Regions from separate parts of the Methylibium sp. genome, predicted to be linked through region 1. Evidence: riboswitches for the same ligand, from Rfam matches in the RefSeq annotation. Region 1 holds a riboswitch; the other holds the start of a gene.
The links. A riboswitch is a leader RNA that binds a small molecule or an ion and turns the genes downstream of it on or off. The one in region 1 is predicted to bind S-adenosylhomocysteine.
Positions count from the first base shown of each region.

Region 2: linked by a shared signal. The riboswitch ahead of metH (methionine synthase) and the one ahead of ahcY (adenosylhomocysteinase) in region 1 are both predicted to bind S-adenosylhomocysteine.

Region 1 covers NZ_OZ257250.1:2,976,313-2,984,537, reverse strand. Annotated here, with positions in the region: gene ACQY9S_RS13940 (TfoX/Sxy family protein) at 1-57, opposite strand, end outside; gene ACQY9S_RS13935 (5-formyltetrahydrofolate cyclo-ligase) at 149-763, shown strand; gene ACQY9S_RS13930 (OmpW/AlkL family protein) at 873-1,463, opposite strand; gene ACQY9S_RS13925 (polyphosphate kinase 2 family protein) at 1,659-2,489, shown strand; gene metF (methylenetetrahydrofolate reductase [NAD(P)H]) at 2,567-3,409, opposite strand; gene ACQY9S_RS13915 (TlyA family RNA methyltransferase) at 3,415-4,182, opposite strand; gene ahcY (adenosylhomocysteinase) at 4,279-5,721, opposite strand; S-adenosyl-L-homocysteine riboswitch at 5,807-5,893, opposite strand; gene ACQY9S_RS13905 (peptide chain release factor 3) at 6,023-7,690, shown strand; gene ACQY9S_RS13900 (FAD-dependent monooxygenase) at 7,785-8,225, shown strand, end outside.
Region 2 covers NZ_OZ257250.1:3,715,735-3,723,959, forward strand. Annotated here, with positions in the region: gene ACQY9S_RS17435 (NAD(P)/FAD-dependent oxidoreductase) at 1-952, shown strand, start outside; gene ACQY9S_RS17440 (AAA family ATPase) at 1,162-3,498, shown strand; gene ACQY9S_RS17445 (homocysteine S-methyltransferase family protein) at 3,542-4,615, shown strand; gene ACQY9S_RS17450 (hypothetical protein) at 4,651-5,181, opposite strand; S-adenosyl-L-homocysteine riboswitch at 5,287-5,387, shown strand; gene metH (methionine synthase) at 5,451-8,222, shown strand.

The DNA.
Region 1 (8,225 bases):
GAGCGGCGCCAGCAACTCGACGCAGTGGGCGGCGAACTCGTTGTGCGGTGGGGCCATCGCCACAGTGTAGGCAGTGCCGGCGCACCGGGCCTGCACCGCGGGGCAAAATCGGTGCAGTCTTCCCACGCCAGCCAGCCACAGCCTGCCCATGACCCTGCCCTACGACCCGATGAGCCTGCCGCGCGACAAGGCGCAGTTGCGCCGGATGCTGCAGTCCGAGCGCCAGAGCCTGCTCGATCGCCAGGAGCGCGCCGAACAGTTGCAGGGCGTGCTGCGCGTCTGGCTGACGCAGCGCGACGACGTGACGCTGGGCGCCTACTGGGCGATCAAGGGCGAGTTCGATGCGCTGCCCGCCTTGCACCGCTGGACCGAGGGTGCCGGCCACGGCACCGGCGACGGGCCGCCGCGCCGCATCGGCCTGCCGGTGATGAACCGCCAGACCAGGCAGCTGCGCTTCCACCAGTGGTATCCCGGCTGCCCGATGGAGGAGGATGCCTACGACATCCCCAAGCCCAAGGGCACCGACCTGCTGATGCCCACGCTGTTGCTGGTGCCCTGCGTCGGCTTCGGGCCGAAGGGGCTGCGCCTGGGCTACGGTGGCGGCTTCTACGACCGCACGCTGGCGGCGCTCGAGCCGCGGCCGTTCACCGTCGGCATCGGCTACCGGCACGGCTACATCGAGTGGCTCGAGGCCGAGCCGCACGACATCCCGCTCGACGCGATGCTCACCGAGGACGGTGTGGCCTGGTCGCGCGAGGACTGAGGTCATGGATCCCCCGGCTGCGGCGTACCGCAGCCTCCCCCCGCGGGGGCTCGGCCGGCTTGGGGCGGCCCGGCGCTCGGCCGGGGTGCCTGCCCCGTTCCCCGGAGCCTCAGAAGCGCCAGCCCACCCCCACGCCGATCAGCACCGGATCGATCTTGAAGGTGCCTGCCTTCACGCCGTTGGCCGACACGTCGGTGCGGATCTGCACCTTCTTCACGTCGAAGTTGAGCACCAGCTTGTCGGTCAGCGGCACGTCGAAGCCGGCCTGCAGCGACAGGCCGAAGCTGTTCTTCTCGATGCTGAACGGCGCCGGCAGGTCGATCGACGAGAAGCGCGTGTAGTTGATGCCCGCGCCGACATAGGGCTGGAAGGCCGCGCCGGGCAGGAAGTGGTACTGCAGCGACAGCGTCGGCGGCAGGTGCTTGAGTTCGCCGATGCGTGCGCCCCCAGCGCGGACCTCCTGCTTCTGCGGATAGGTCAGTACCAGTTCGGTCGCGATGTTGGGCGTGAAGAAGTAGCTGAAGTCGATTTCGGGAAAGGTCTTGTTGTCGATGGACAAGCCGACACCGGTGCTGTCCTTGTTCGCCGAGTCGAGATGCAGGGCGCGCACGCGCACCAGCCAGTCGCCGCCGGCCGGCGCGGCCGCGGCGACGCCGCCGAGCGCAGACAGGACGAGGGCGGCGAGGATCTTCTTTTCCATGAGCTTCACTCCGATGACGCGGGGAGCTTCCCGCCTGCGCATTGCAGATCGCGCGGTCCTGCCGCCTCTTGCGCCATGTCAACCGTCGCCGGGCGTGCCGCGCCCGGCGCGCCGAACTTCTGAGGCAGATCAATCGGGCGCGTTGCGGTGTGGACGCGGCGCTACAGTGCACGCACACCCTTCCGTGGAGCAGCGATGGCCCGTTCGTCCGCCTACCTGAAGACCTACCGCGTCGGTCGCAAGCTCAGGCTCAAGGACATCGACCCCGGCGCCCGGCCCGCCGCGAGCAGCAGCCGCGAGGCCGACGACGCGCGGCTGGCCGAGCTGGCGATCGAGGTCGACCGGCTGCAGGACCTGCTCTATGCCAACGGCCAGGCCGGTGCGCCGCCGAAGCTGCTGCTGGTGCTGCAGGGCATGGACACCTCGGGCAAGGACGGCACCGCACGCTCGGTGTTCCGCCAGTGCAGCCCGCTCGGGGTGCGGGTCGCGGCCTTCAAGGCGCCGACCGAGGTCGAGCGCGCGCACGACTTCCTGTGGCGCGTGCACGCCGTGGTGCCGCGCGCCGGCGAGGTGGCCGTCTTCAATCGCAGCCACTACGAGGACGTGCTGGTGCCGTTCGTCGAAGGCTGGATCGACGCCGACGAGCGCGCCCGGCGGCTCGCTCACATCAATACCTTCGAGCGCCTGCTGCACGACAGCGGCACGACGATCGTCAAGTGCTTCCTGCACATCTCGAAGGACGAGCAGCGGTTGCGCCTGCAGGCCCGCCTCGACGACCCGGCCAAGCGCTGGAAATTCCAGCCTGGCGACCTGGAGACGCGCGCGAAGTGGAAGGCCTACCTCGCCGCCTACGAGACCGCGCTGGTGGCGACCTCGACCGCCTGCGCGCCCTGGCACGTGGTGCCGGCCGACAGCAAGAGCAACCGCAACCTGATGATCGCGACGCTGGTCGTGCAGGCCCTGGCGGGCATGAAGCTCAAGGCACCGAAACCCGACTTCGACCCGGCAGCTATCCGGATCGTGTGAGCTCCGCCGCGCGCCCTCCCGCCGCGTTGACGGGTGCGGGCATGCACGGGAGGTGATTCGCGCGCGAGCGCCGCGCCTCAGGCCAGACCGAGCCGGCGGCAGATCTCGAGCACCGGCGCCGACTGGTTCATCGCGTAGAAGTGGAGGCCCGGCACGCCGGCCGTGCGCAGCTGGTCGACGAGGTCGGTCACCACGTCCAGGCCGAAGCTCTGGATCGACGCGCGGTCGTCGCCGAAGGCCTCGAGCCGCCGGCGGATCCACCGCGGGATCTCGGCGCCGCAGGCTTCCGAGAAGCGGATCAGCTGCGAGGAGTTCGTGATCGGCATGATGCCCGGCACGATGTCGATGTCCACGCCGAGCGCGTGTGCATCGTCGACGAAGCGGAAGTAGGCATCGGTGTTGTAGAAGTACTGCGTGATGGCGCTCGAAGCACCCGCCTTGGCCTTGATGGCGAAGGCCAGCAGGTCGGCCTGCGGGCTCTTGGCCTGCGGGTGGGTCTCCGGGTAGGCGGCGACCTCGATGTGGAAGTGGTCGCCGGTCTCGGTGCGGATGAACTCCACCAGCTCGCTCGCATAGCGGAACTCGCCATAGGCGCCGTAGCCCGACGGCAGGTCGCCGCGCAGCGCGACGATGCGCTTCACGCCGGCGTCCTTGAACTGCTGCAGCGTCGTGCGCGCCACCGCCCGCGTGGTCCCGAGGCAGCTGAAATGCGGCACGCCCTCGACGCCGTCGGCCCGGATCGCCTGCACCGTGGCCCAGGTGCCCTCCTGCGTCGAGCCGCCGGCCCCGTAGGTGACCGAGCAGAACTGCGGCCGGACCGCATACAGCGCGCGGCGCACCGCGGCCAGCTTCTCGGCGCCTTCGGGCGTCTTCGGCGGGAAGAACTCCAGGCTCAGCGGGAGCTTCGACTTGCTGTTCATCAGATTCACTCCGGTCTCCGGGGCTGTGCCCGGATGAAGAATTCTCGGTTGCCGTCGCCCCCGGCGACGGCGCTGTCGATCCAGTCGATCACGGCCAGGCCGAGCTGCCGGCAGGCCTCGCGCAGCTTGCGCTCGACCTCGGCATAGGAGGCCGCGCTTTTCACCAGCCCGCCCTTGCCGATGTCCTTGGGCTGCAACTCGAACTGCGGCTTGACCAGCGCGAGCAGCGTGCCACCGGCCGCCAGCAGCGGCACCAGCGCCGGCAGCACCGTCGTCAGCGGGATGAAGCTCAGGTCGGCGACCACCACATCGAAGCCGGCCTGCGGCATCGAGGCGCCGAGCGCCTCGCGCGTCAGCCCGCGCGCATTGAGGCCCTCGATCGCCGTGACCCGGGCATGCCCGCGCAGCGACGGGTGCAATTGCCCGCGGCCCACGTCGACGCCGACCACCCGCGCCGCGCCGCGCGCCAGCAGCACCTCGGTGAAGCCGCCGGTGCTCTGGCCGACATCCAGCGCCGTGCCGCCGGCGACATCGAGCCCGCAGTGCGCGAGCGCGCCGTCGAGCTTGAGCCCGGCGCGCGAGACCCAGCGCAGCTCGGCGTCGTCGGTGACGCGCAGCTCGGTGGCCTCGGCCAGGTCTTCGCCCGACTTGCGCAGGCGCACCCAGTCGGCCGCTGCACGCCGCTCGACCGCGCCGCGGTCGATCAGCCGCTGCGCGGCCGAGCGCGTCGGCGCGAGGCCGCGCTGAACAAGAAGCTGATCAACACGTGGCATATGGATAAACCGAGTAGACGCCGCGGATCCGGTTCCGCCGGTCCGCCAGCGTCGCCCCGTGGAGGGGGAGCGGCACAGCCGCAACGGGGGTGGGGGTCAGTACCGATAGGTGTCGGCCTTGTACGGCCCCTGCTTCGGCACGCCGATGTACTCGGCCTGCTCGTCGGTCAGCTCCGTCAGCATCGCGCCGACCTTCTTCAGGTGCAGGCGCGCGACTTTCTCGTCCAGGTGCTTGGGCAGCACGTAGACCTTGCCCACCTCGTAGTAGTCGCTGTGCGTGAACAGCTCGATCTGCGCGATCGTCTGGTTCGCGAAGCTCGACGACATCACGAAGCTCGGGTGGCCGGTGGCGCAGCCCAGGTTCACCAGGCGGCCCTTGGCGAGCAGGATGATCTTCTTGCCGTCCGGGAACACCACATGGTCGACCTGGGGCTTGATCTCGTCCCACTCGAGCTTCTCGAGCGATGCGACGTCGATCTCGTTGTCGAAGTGGCCGATGTTGCAGACGATGGTCTCGTCCTTCATCGCCGCCATGTGCTCGTAGCGGATCACGTTCTTGTTGCCGGTGGCGCTGACGAAGATGTCGGCCTTGTCGGCCGCGTACTCCATCGTCACGACCTTGTAGCCTTCCATCGCGGCCTGCAGCGCGTTGATCGGGTCGATCTCGGTCACCCACACCTGGGCCGACAGCGCGCGCAGCGCCTGGGCCGAGCCCTTGCCCACGTCGCCGTAGCCGGCTACACAGGCCACCTTGCCGGCGACCATCACGTCGGTCGCGCGCTTGATGCTGTCGACCAGCGACTCGCGGCAGCCGTAGAGGTTGTCGAACTTGCTCTTCGTGACCGAGTCGTTGACGTTGATCGCGCGGAACAGCAGCGTGCCCTTGGCCGACATCTCCTTCAGGCGGTGCACGCCGGTGGTCGTCTCCTCGGTCACGCCGATGATCTGGGCGCTCTTGCGGCTGTACCAGGTCGCGTCCTGCGCCAGCTTGGCCTTGATGGCGGCATAGAGGCAGGTTTCCTCTTCGCTGGTCGGCTTGCTCAGCACCGACGGGTCCTTCTCGGCCTTCTTGCCCAGGTGCATCAGCAGCGTCGCGTCGCCGCCGTCGTCGAGGATCATGTTCGGGCCTTCACCCTCGCTGCCTTTGGCGCCGAACTCGAAGATGCGGTGGGTGTAGTCCCAGTAGTCGGTGAGGTTCTCGCCCTTGTAGGCGAACACCGGCGTGCCCTGGGCCACCAGCGCGGCCGCGGCGTGGTCCTGCGTGGAGAAGATGTTGCACGAGGCCCAGCGCACCTGCGCGCCCAGCGCCTGCAGCGTCTCCACCAGCACGGCGGTCTGGATCGTCATGTGCAGCGAACCGGTGATGCGCGCGCCCTTGAGCGGCTGGCTCTTCGCGAACTCCTGGCGGATCGCCATCAGACCGGGCATCTCGGTCTCGGCGATCTTGATCTCCTTGCGGCCCCAGTCGGCGAGCGACAGGTCGGCGATGACGCTATCGACGTCGGTCGGTCGGGTGGCGGGCTTGATGACAGCGCTCATATCTCTCTCCGGTTCAACGACAGATGAACCGCAGGGGCCGCGACCGAAGGGGAGGGGAGATGCCACTCACCGCGCGTGACGAACCTGCGGGTGAGCGCCGTTGCCTTGGGGAAGGTTCCGAGCCTGGCCGTCGCGCCTGAACAGGCCAACGGTTGCAACGCTCCTCGGAAGCCGGCATTGTAGTCGCGGCGGGATTCCCCGCCCGGATCGGGCGCACGGCAGGCAGCCCTGCGGCGACAATCGCACGTTGTTCGCGCCGGCCCTTCCCGCCAGCCCCGGTGCGCCGCCTTGGAGTCTTCCCGTGTCCCTCTCCCCCGACGCCAGCCCGTTGTCCGGCGAAGTGCGCCGCCGCCGCACCTTCGCGATCATCTCCCACCCCGACGCCGGCAAGACCACGCTGACCGAGAAGCTGCTGCTGTTCTCGGGCGCGATCCACATCGCCGGGTCGGTGAAGGCGCGCAAGGCCACGCGCCACGCCACCTCCGACTGGATGGAGATCGAGAAGCAGCGCGGCATCTCGGTCGCCAGCTCGGTGATGCAGATGCTCTACCGCGACTGCGTGATCAACCTGCTCGACACCCCGGGCCACAAGGACTTCTCCGAAGACACCTACCGCGTGCTGACCGCGGTCGACGCGGCGCTGATGGTGATCGACGCGGCCAACGGCGTGGAGCCGCAGACGCGCCGGCTGATCGAGGTCTGCCGCCAGCGCGACACGCCCATCATCACCTTCGTCAACAAGATGGACCGCGAGGGCAAGGAGCCGCTCGCGTTGCTCGACGAGATCGAGCAGGAGCTCGGCATGCCCTGCGTGCCGATGACCTGGCCGGTCGGCCAGGGCAAGGCCTTCGGCGGCATCGTCGACCTGCGCAAGCAGCAGATGCGCCTCTTCAAGGCCGGCGCCGACAAGCGCAGCGACCAGACGGGCGCGGGCAGCGACGAGATCGTGCCGCTGACCCAGTCCGACAAGCTGCGCGCGCGCTTCGGCCACGACTACGAGCAGGCCGAAGGCCACATCGAGCTGCTGACCGCCGCCGCGCCGGCCTTCGACGAGGCAGCCTTCGTCGCCGCCAAGCAGACGCCGGTGTTCTTCGGCTCCGGCGTCAACAACTTCGGCGTGCAGGAGGTGCTCGATGCGCTGGTCGACCTGGCGCCGCCGCCGGCCGCGCGCCACGTGACGCGGGCCGACGGCAGCGAGCACGAGGTGCCGCCGCAGTCGCCCGGCTTCTCGGGCGTGGTGTTCAAGGTGCAGGCCAACATGGACCCCTCGCACCGCGACCGCATCGCCTTCGTGCGCGTCAACTCCGGGCGCTACACCGCGGGCATGAAGCTGCGCGTGCAGCGCACCGCCAAGGAGCTGCGGCCGACCTCGGTGGTCACTTTCCTGTCGCAGCGGCGCGAGGCGGTCGACGAGGCCTATGCCGGCGACATCATCGGCTTCACCACCCACGGCGGCGTGCAGCTCGGCGACACCATCACCGACAGCGAGGCGCCGGCCGGCTTCGGCAGCTACACCGGGCTGCCGTTCTTCGCGCCGGAGCTGTTCCAGACCGTCGAGCTCGCCAACCCGATGAAGAGCAAGCAGCTCCAGCAGGGCCTGCTGCAGCTCGGCGAGGAGGGTGCGATCCAGGTGTTCCGGCCCACCGTCGGCGGCGCGATGCTGCTCGGCGCGATCGGCCAGCTGCAGTTCGAGGTGGTGCAGCACCGCCTGAAGGCCGAGTACGGCGTCGACGTGCGCCTCTCCGGCAGCCGCTTCCACGGCGCGCGCTGGGTGACCTGCGACGACGACGCGGCGATGCGCAAGTTCACCGACGAGGCCGCGAACAAGCTGGCGCTCGACGCGGCCGACACCCTGGCCTACCTGATGACCTCGCCCTACGACCTGCGCCTCACGCAGGACCGCCATCCGCAGGTGGTGTTCCACCCGCTGCGCGAGCACGCCGGGCTGGCGCTGCAGCAGGCCGCCTGAGGCGGGGCCGGTCCCGCAAACCCCCACGCCGCGCGGGGGGGGCTGGACGGCGCGTCTCGCCTTGCCGCAACATTGCCGCGGGGAGGGGCGCGCCATGTTGCACACGCCGGTGCTCATCGTCGGGGCAGGCCCCACGGGCCTGATGCTCGCCTGCCAGCTGGCCCGTCACGGGGTCGAGTTCCGCATCGTCGACGGCAAGGCCGGACCGACCCGCGAATCGCGCGCCCTCGGCGTGCAGGCCCGCACGCTGGAATTGTTCGAGTCGATGGGCATCGCCGCCGAGGCGGTGGCTCAGGGCCGGCCCACCTTCGCCGGCAACATCTATGTCGGGCGCCGGCGCGTGCAGCGCATCCCGCTGGGCGACATCGGGCAGGCGGTGACGCCGTTCCCCTATTTGTTGATCCTCGAGCAAAGCCGCAACGAGGCCTTGCTCTACAAGACCCTGCAGGCCGCCGGTCGCGAGGTGAACTGGCACACCACGCTCACCGACGTGCGCAACGAGGCGCGCGGTGCCGCCGTCACCGTGCGCCACGCC
Region 2 (8,225 bases), 740 kb from region 1:
CGTGCTGCCGCGCAAGCAGCTCGACCTGGTGCTGTGCCGCGCCGCCGCCGAGGCGGGCGCGCGCATGCACGCACCGGTGCGCTTCACCGCGCCGCTCGAAGAAGACGGCCGGGTGGTCGGCGCGTGCCTGCAGGCGCATGACGAAGGTCGCGAAACGCGCGAGATTCGTGCCCGCTGGGTGCTGCTGGCCAGCGGCGCGGTGCCGCAGGCCAGCATCGCTGCCGGCGTGTGCGAGCGCCGCACGCCCAGCGCGGTGGCACTGCGCGGCTACGTGAAGAACGAGGCGATGGTCGGCCGCATCACCGAGCTCGAAGTGCTGTGGCACAAACGGCTCAAGCCCGGCTACGGCTGGATCTTCCCGTGCCCCGGCGGCGTGTTCAACATCGGCGTGGGCGTGGCGCAAAGCCACCGCAGCGACGCCGGCGGTCGCAACACCATGCAGGACGTGAACCTGCGCGAGGTGTTCGCCGCCTTCACCGAGGTGCATGCGCCGGCCCGCGCGCTGATGGCAGGCGGCACGCTGCTCGGCGAGCTCAAGGGGGCCCCGCTGCGCTGTTCGCTCGAGGGCGCGGCTTATTCGCGCCCCGGCCTGCTGGTGGCCGGCGAAGCCGCCGGGAGCACCTACGCGCTCACCGGTGAAGGCATCGGCAAGGCGCTCGAAACCGGCATCCTGGCCGCCGAGGCGGTGCTCGACGGCCAGCGCCTGACGCTCGGCGACGCCGCGGTGCGGGCCCGCTATGAAGCCGACCTCGCCGCACTGAAGCCGCGCTTCGAGATCTACGAAAAGGCCAACAGCGTCAACGAGCGGCCCTGGCTCGTCGACCTGCTGGTATGGAGCGCCAAGCGCAGCCCGCGCCGCCTGCAGCGCATGAGCGGTGTGCTCGAGGAGACCCACACGCCGGGCAACCTGGTGACGGCGCGCAGCTTCCTGAAGATGGTGTTCGAGCGCTGAGGTCATGGAGCCCCCGGCCGCGGCGTACTGCGGCTACTCCCCGCGAGGGTCTCAGCCGGCTTGGGGCGCCCGGCGCCCGGCCGAGGTCACCCCCGGGCTCGGGGGCGGAAGTCCTTTGCATTTGCCGCGGTGTCGGCGCCGGGGCTTGCTCGTGCGGGCGCGCTGGGCCAAGATGGCCCGCACCGGTTTCCTGGTTGTGGAGAGGGGCCATGGCAAGAAGCGCTGCTGATGCCCGTTATGTGCTGTCGCCCGGCTTGGCGGACGCGCCCGTGCTCGACCGGCTGTGCTCGCAGTTCGTGCTCACGCTGGCGTTGCGGCATCTGGGACGGTTCAACCTGCGGCGTGACTGGAGCGCCCTGCTGTCGCTGACGGGCCGCCATCTGGTGTGGCCGCCGAGCGTGCTCAAGCGCTTGCGTGACTACCTCGGCCAGCGCGTCAAGCTGCACGACGCGTGGCAAGGCCACGCCGCCTTGAGCGATGCCGCCTTCGTCGCGCGGCATGGCGCCTGGCGCGGGCCCTACGAGGAGGGCACGCTGTTCTTCTACATCGACGAGTACGTGAAGGACGCGCCCAAGGACCTGCTGGCCGTGCTCGGTGCCACCGCCGAGTGGCTGCAGCGCAGCGTCAAGAAGGAGTCGACGCTGGTGCAGAAGAACATCGATGCGCTGGCCGGCCTGCTGCAGCTCAACCCGGCCGAGCGTGCGCTGCTGCTGTACGGGACGCTCGCGCGTTACCAGCGCGACCTGCGCGGCCTGCTGGTGGAGTTCAAGGTGTCGAGCGCTCAGGAGGCCTATGCGGCGATCGCCGAGGTGGCGGGGGTCGACGAGCGCGAACTCGCCGAGGCGCTGCGCACCGGCTCGCGGCTTGAGCGCATCGGCATGGTCGAGAACCTGATCTCCGAGCACAACATCACCGACCTGGCCGACCTGATGAAGGTCAGCGAGCAGTTGCCACCGGTGCTGATGCGCGAGTACCAGGGCCCCAGCGACCTGATGGCGGTGTTCACCAAGCCGGCCACGCCGACCGAGCTGAGCCTGGGCGACTTCGAATTCGTCGCGGCCGACGCGCAGATGCTGGTGGCGTTGCTGAAGAACGCCGTCGCACGCAAGGAGCCGGGCGTCAACGTGCTGCTCTACGGCCCGCCCGGCACCGGCAAGACCGAGCTGGCGAAGGTGGCGGCGCAGGCCGCCGCGCTGGAGCTGTACGAGGTGGAGTCGGCCGACCGCGACGGCAACTCGCTGTCGGGCCGCGACCGCTACCGCTCGCTGCAGATGAGCCAGGTGTTCCTCAAAGGCAGCCCGAGCGTGGCGCTGCTGTTCGACGAGGTCGAGGACGTGTTCCCGCCGCTGTCGAACGACGCCGCGCAGCTGATGGCGCGGCTGGAGCAGAGCGACAGCGGCACCTCGAGCTCGGTGGGCGGCAAGGCCTGGGTCAACCAGATCCTCGAGACCAACCCGGTGCCGGTGGTGTGGGTCACCAACCGCATCGAGCAGATCGACCCGGCGTTCCGCCGCCGCTTCCAGTACCACCTGGAGCTGAACTCGCCGCCGCCGGGCGCGCGCGAGGCGATCGTGCAGCGTGCGCTCGAAGGCGTGCAGGCGGCGCCGGAGTTCGTCGCCAAGCTGGCCGGGCGGGCCGGGCTGACGCCGGCGCAGATCCGCACCGCGGTGCGCTTCGCGCGGTTGGCGGGCGGCGACGCTGCAGGTGCTGCGGCAGATGGCGTGGCCGGCGAAGCGGTGCCGGCGCAGGCGCTGATCGAGCGCCAGCTCGGCAACGCCGACAAGGCGCTGGGCCTGCGCCTGCGCGACACCGCGGCGCGGCCGGCGGTCACGCAGTACGACCTGGGCCTGCTGAATGTCGACACCCGTTTCGAGCTGCCGCGCATCGTCGAGGCGCTCAAGCGCCGCAGCTGCGGCACGCTGTGCCTGTACGGCCCGCCGGGGACCGGCAAGACGGCGTTGGCCGAGCACATTGCCGCCGAGCTGCAGCGGCCGTTGGCCGCGCGGCGCGCCTCCGACCTGGTGAGCAAGTACGTCGGCGAGACCGAGCAGAACCTCGCGCGCATGTTCGAAGAAGCGCAGCGCGAGGGCGCGGTGCTGCTGCTCGACGAGGCCGACAGCTACCTGCGCAGCCGCCAGCGCGCCGAACGCAACTACGAAGTCACCGAGGTCAACGAGATGCTGCAGGGCATGGAGCGCTTCGGCGGCGTGTTCGTCTGCACCACCAACTTGTTCGACGAGCTCGACGAGGCGGCGCTGCGACGCTTTTCCTTCAAGATCCGCTTCAAGCCGCTGGAAGCGCCGCAACGCGAGCGCATGTTCATCGCCGAGGCGCTGGGCGGCGACGCCGCGGCGCTGACGGCCGAGCAGCGCGCCCGGCTGGCCGCGCTGGACGTGCTGACGCCGGGCGACTTCGCAGCGGTGCAGCGGCAGGTCGAGCTGCTGGGCGACGTGTTCGAGCCCGACGGCTTCCTGTCGCAGCTGGAGGCCGAGCACCGCGTGAAGCCGGGGGTGCGCGAGCGCCGCGGCATCGGCTTCGTGCGCTAGGTTCGTCAGTAGGGGCATCGGTCAGCCTTCCTACAATCGGGGCATGAGTGCCCTGCCCTACACCCGTGCCGCCCAGTTGCCCGAGCTGCTGAAGCAGCGCATCCTGATCCTCGACGGCGCGATGGGCACGATGATCCAGCGCTACAAGCTCGGCGAGGCCGACTACCGCGGCGAGCGCTTCAAGGACCACGGCAAGGACCTGAAGGGCAACAATGAGCTGCTGCAGTTCACGCGGCCCGACGTCATCACCGAGATCCACGAAGGCTATCTGGCCGCGGGAGCCGACCTGATCGAGACCAACACCTTCGGCGCCACCAGCATCGCGCAGGAGGACTACGGTCTCGCGCACGTGGCGCGCGAGATGAATGTGGTGGCGGCGCAGCTCGCGCGTGCCGCCTGCGACAAGTTCAGCACGCCCGACAAGCCGCGTTTCGTGGCCGGCGCCTTCGGCCCGACGCCGCGCACCGCGAGCATCAGCCCGGACGTCAACGACCCGGCGGCGCGCAACGTCAGCTTCGACGAGCTGCGCGCCGCGTACTACGAGCAGGGCGAGGGTCTGCTCGAGGGCGGTGCCGATCTCTTCCTGGTCGAGACCATCTTCGACACGCTGAACGCCAAGGCGGCGATCTTCGCGATCGACGAGCTGTTCGAGGCGACCGGCGAGCGCCTGCCGGTCATCATCTCCGGCACCGTCACTGACGCCTCGGGCCGCATCCTCAGCGGGCAGACCGTCAGCGCCTTCTGGCATTCGGTGCGCCACGCGCATCCGGTGGCCGTGGGGCTGAACTGCGCACTCGGCGCGACGCTGATGCGGCCCTACATCGAGGAGCTGTGCAAGGCCGCGCCCGACACCTTCATTTCCTGCTACCCGAACGCCGGCCTGCCCAATCCGATGAGTGACACCGGCTTCGACGAGACGCCGGCGATCACCGGCGGCCTGGTCGAGGAGTTCGCGCGCGCCGGCTTCCTGAACATCGCCGGCGGCTGCTGCGGCACCACACCCGAGCACATCGCCGAGATCGCCCGGCGTGTCAGCGCCTACCGGCCGCGGGCGCGGCAGGAGCGCTGGATCAGCCAGTTGAGCGAAGAGGCCGACGGTGACCTGCAGACGGCCTGAAGGCGCGCGGCCGTCGCGCCATGCTCATCGCCGCGTCACTTGCCGGCCGGACGGTCGTTGACCACGAGCTCCAGCCCAGCGCCTTCGGCCCGGCCCAGGCCGACGATGCGCGAGATCGGCACGCCGCGGCCCACGAGGTAGTCGCGCACGCTGGCGGCGCGGTCCTGGACGATCCGCCCCGAGGCCTTGTCGTCGGCCGCGGCGCCGATCTGCAGCTCGGTGGTCGCCGCATGCGGCTTGAAGCCGGTCGCGAACTGGTCGAGTACCGCGGCCAACGCCGGCTTGACGGCAGTGCGCTGGGGGTCGAAGGCGTGCTTGGTCGGCACCTCGACGCGCAGGCGGTGGTCGCCGGTGCTGTCGATCACGACCGGCGTGCCTTTGAGCGCCTCCTTGAGGCGCACACGCTGGGCCTCCAGTGCCGGCGACAGGCCGGAGCCGAACAGGCCGCCGAAGCTCGGGCCGCCGGAGCCGGGCGTGCCGGGAGCGCCCGGCCGGCCGGCGCAGCCGGCCAGAGCGAGGGCCAGACAGAACAGCCCGGCCGCAAAAGTGGGGGAGAAGCGTGTCATGCCGGGCATTGCAACCGGGCCCCGCTTGCCGCACAAGGGGGACGGCCAGGCCGTGCAGGGGTATTGGGTGAGGCTTTGTAAACGCCGCCGCGCGTAAAATCTGCCGTGCTCGAGGAGCGTTGCGACGGTTGCCCAGGCTCTGGGTCGGCCGCCAGGCTCGGGCCGGCGGCACCGCGAGGGCCGCCCTGCAACGGCGCTCACCCCTCCGCCGACCGGCGGGCTGCGGGTGGGCCGCAGCACCGGCGCGGCGCGTCTTACGGTGAACTGCCATGTCGACAGCTGTTGCCCCTGATTTCTCGAACGTGCCGCCGATGCGCCTGTCCGGCCTGGAGCCGGTGGCCATCGGCGAGCGCTCGCTGTTCGTCAACATCGGCGAGCGCACCAACGTCACGGGCTCCAAGGCCTTCGCGCGGATGATCCTGGCCGGTCAGTTCGAGGAGGCGCTGGCCGTGGCGCGCCAGCAGGTCGAGAACGGCGCGCAGGTGATCGACATCAACATGGACGAGGCCATGCTCGACAGCAAGGCCGCGATGGAGCGCTTCCTGAAGCTCATCGCCTCCGAGCCCGAGATCGCGCGCGTGCCGATCATGATCGACAGCTCGAAGTGGGAGGTGATCGAGGCCGGGCTGAAGTGCATCCAGGGCAAGGGCATCGTCAACTCGATCTCGATGAAGGAAGGCGAGGACGCGTTCCGCCACCAGGCGAACCTGGTGCGCCGCTACGGCGCGGCCGCCGTGGTGATGGCCTTCGACGAGAAGGGCCAGGCCGACACCTTCGCGCGCAAGACCGAGATCTGCGAGCGGGCCTACCGCATCCTGGTCGACGAGGTGGGATTCGCGCCCGAGGACATCATCTTCGACCCCAACATCTTCGCCATCGCCACCGGCATCGAGGAGCACGACAACTACGCGGTCGACTTCATCGAGGCCACGCGCTGGATCAAGCAGCACCTGCCGGGCGCCAAGGTGTCGGGCGGCGTGTCCAACGTGAGCTTCAGCTTCCGCGGCAACGAGCCGGTGCGCGAGGCCATCCACACGGTCTTCCTGTACCACGCCATCCAGGCCGGCATGGACATGGGCATCGTCAACGCCGGCATGGTGGGCGTGTACGACGACCTGGACGCCGAGTTGCGCGAGCGCGTCGAGGACGTGGTGCTGAACCGCAAGCCGGCCTACAAGCCGGGCGAAGCGACGCTGTCGCCGGGCGAGCGGCTGATCGAGATCGCCGAGCGCGCCAAGGGCGCGGCCAAGGACGACAGCGCCCGCCTCGCGTGGCGCGCCGGCACGGTGGACGAGCGGCTGTCGCACGCGCTGATCCACGGCATCACCGACTTCATCGTCGTCGACACCGAGGAAGCCTGGCAGGCGATCCGGGCCGGTGGCGGACGGCCGCTGCACGTGATCGAGGGGCCGCTGATGGCCGGCATGAACGTGGTCGGCGACCTGTTCGGCCAGGGCAAGATGTTCCTGCCGCAGGTGGTGAAGAGCGCGCGCGTGATGAAGCAGGCGGTGGCCCATCTGCTGCCCTACATCGAGGAAGAGAAGAAGGCGCTGGTCGACGCCGGCGGCGAGGCCAGGGCCAAGGGCAAGGTGGTGATCGCGACGGTGAAGGGCGACGTGCACGACATCGGCAAGAACATCGTCACCGTCGTGCTCCAGTGCAACAACTTCGAGGTCGTCAACATGGGCGTGATGGTCGCGTGCCAGGACATCCTCGCGAAGGCCAAGGTCGAGGGCGCCGACATCATCGGCCTGTCGGGCCTGATCACGCCCAGCCTCGAGGAGATGCAGCACGTGGCCGCCGAGATGCAGCGCGACGACTACTTCCGCATCAAGAAGATCCCGCTGCTGATCGGCGGCGCGACCTGCAGCCGGGTGCACACCGCGGTCAAGATCGCACCGAAGTACGAAGGCCCGGTGGTCTACGTGCCCGACGCCTCGCGCAGCGTGGGCGTGTGCAGCGAGCTGCTGAGCGACGACCGCGCCGCGAAGTACATCGAGGACCTGAAGGTCGACTACGACAAGGTGCGCCAGCAGCACGCGAACAAGAAGGCCACGCCGATGGTCTCGCTGGCGGCCGCGCGGGCCAACAAGGCGCCGATCGACTGGGCCGGCTACACGCCGCCGATACCGAAGTTCATCGGTCGGCGTGTGTTCAAGAACTACGACCTGGCCGAATTGGCCCAGTGCATCGACTGGGGCCCGTTCTTCCAGACCTGGGACCTGGCGGGCGCCTTCCCGCAGATCCTGCGCGACGAGGTGGTCGGCGCCGAGGCGCAGCGCGTGATGAGCGACGGCAAGCGCATGCTGCAGCGGCTGATCGAGGGTCGCTGGCTGCAGGCGCACGGCGTGATCGGCCTCTACCCGGCCAACACGGTGAACGACGACGACATCGAGATCTACACCGACGAAACCCGCAGCGAGGTGCTGATGACCTGGCACGGCCTGCGCATGCAGACGGAGCGGCCGGTGGTCGACGGCGTGAAGCGCCCGAACCGCTGCCTGGCCGATTTCGTCGCGCCGAAGGACAGCGGCAAGGCCGACCACGTCGGCCTGTTCGCGATGACCGCCGGCCATGGCGTCGACAAGAAGGAGGCCGCCTTCCTGGCCGACCACGACGACTACTCGGCCATCATGCTGAAGGCGCTGGCCGACCGCCTGGCCGAGGCCTTCGCCGAACGCATGCACCAGCGTGTGCGCACCGACTTCTGGGGCTACGCGGCCGACGAGGCGCTCGGCATCGAGCAACTGGTGAAGGAACAGTACCGCGGCATCCGCCCGGCGCCGGGCTACCCGGCCTGCCCCGACCACACGGTCAAGCGCGACATGTTCCGCGTGCTGCACTGCGAGGACATCGGCATGGCCCTGACCGAGAGTCTGGCCATGACGCCGGCGGCCAGCGTCAGCGGCTTCTACCTGGCGCACCCCGATGCCGCCTATTTCAATGTCGGCAAGATCGGCGACGACCAGCTGCGCGACTGGGCCGGCCGCACGCAGCAGGACCTGGCACAGGTGGAGCGCGCGCTCGCGTCGCTCGGCTGAGGC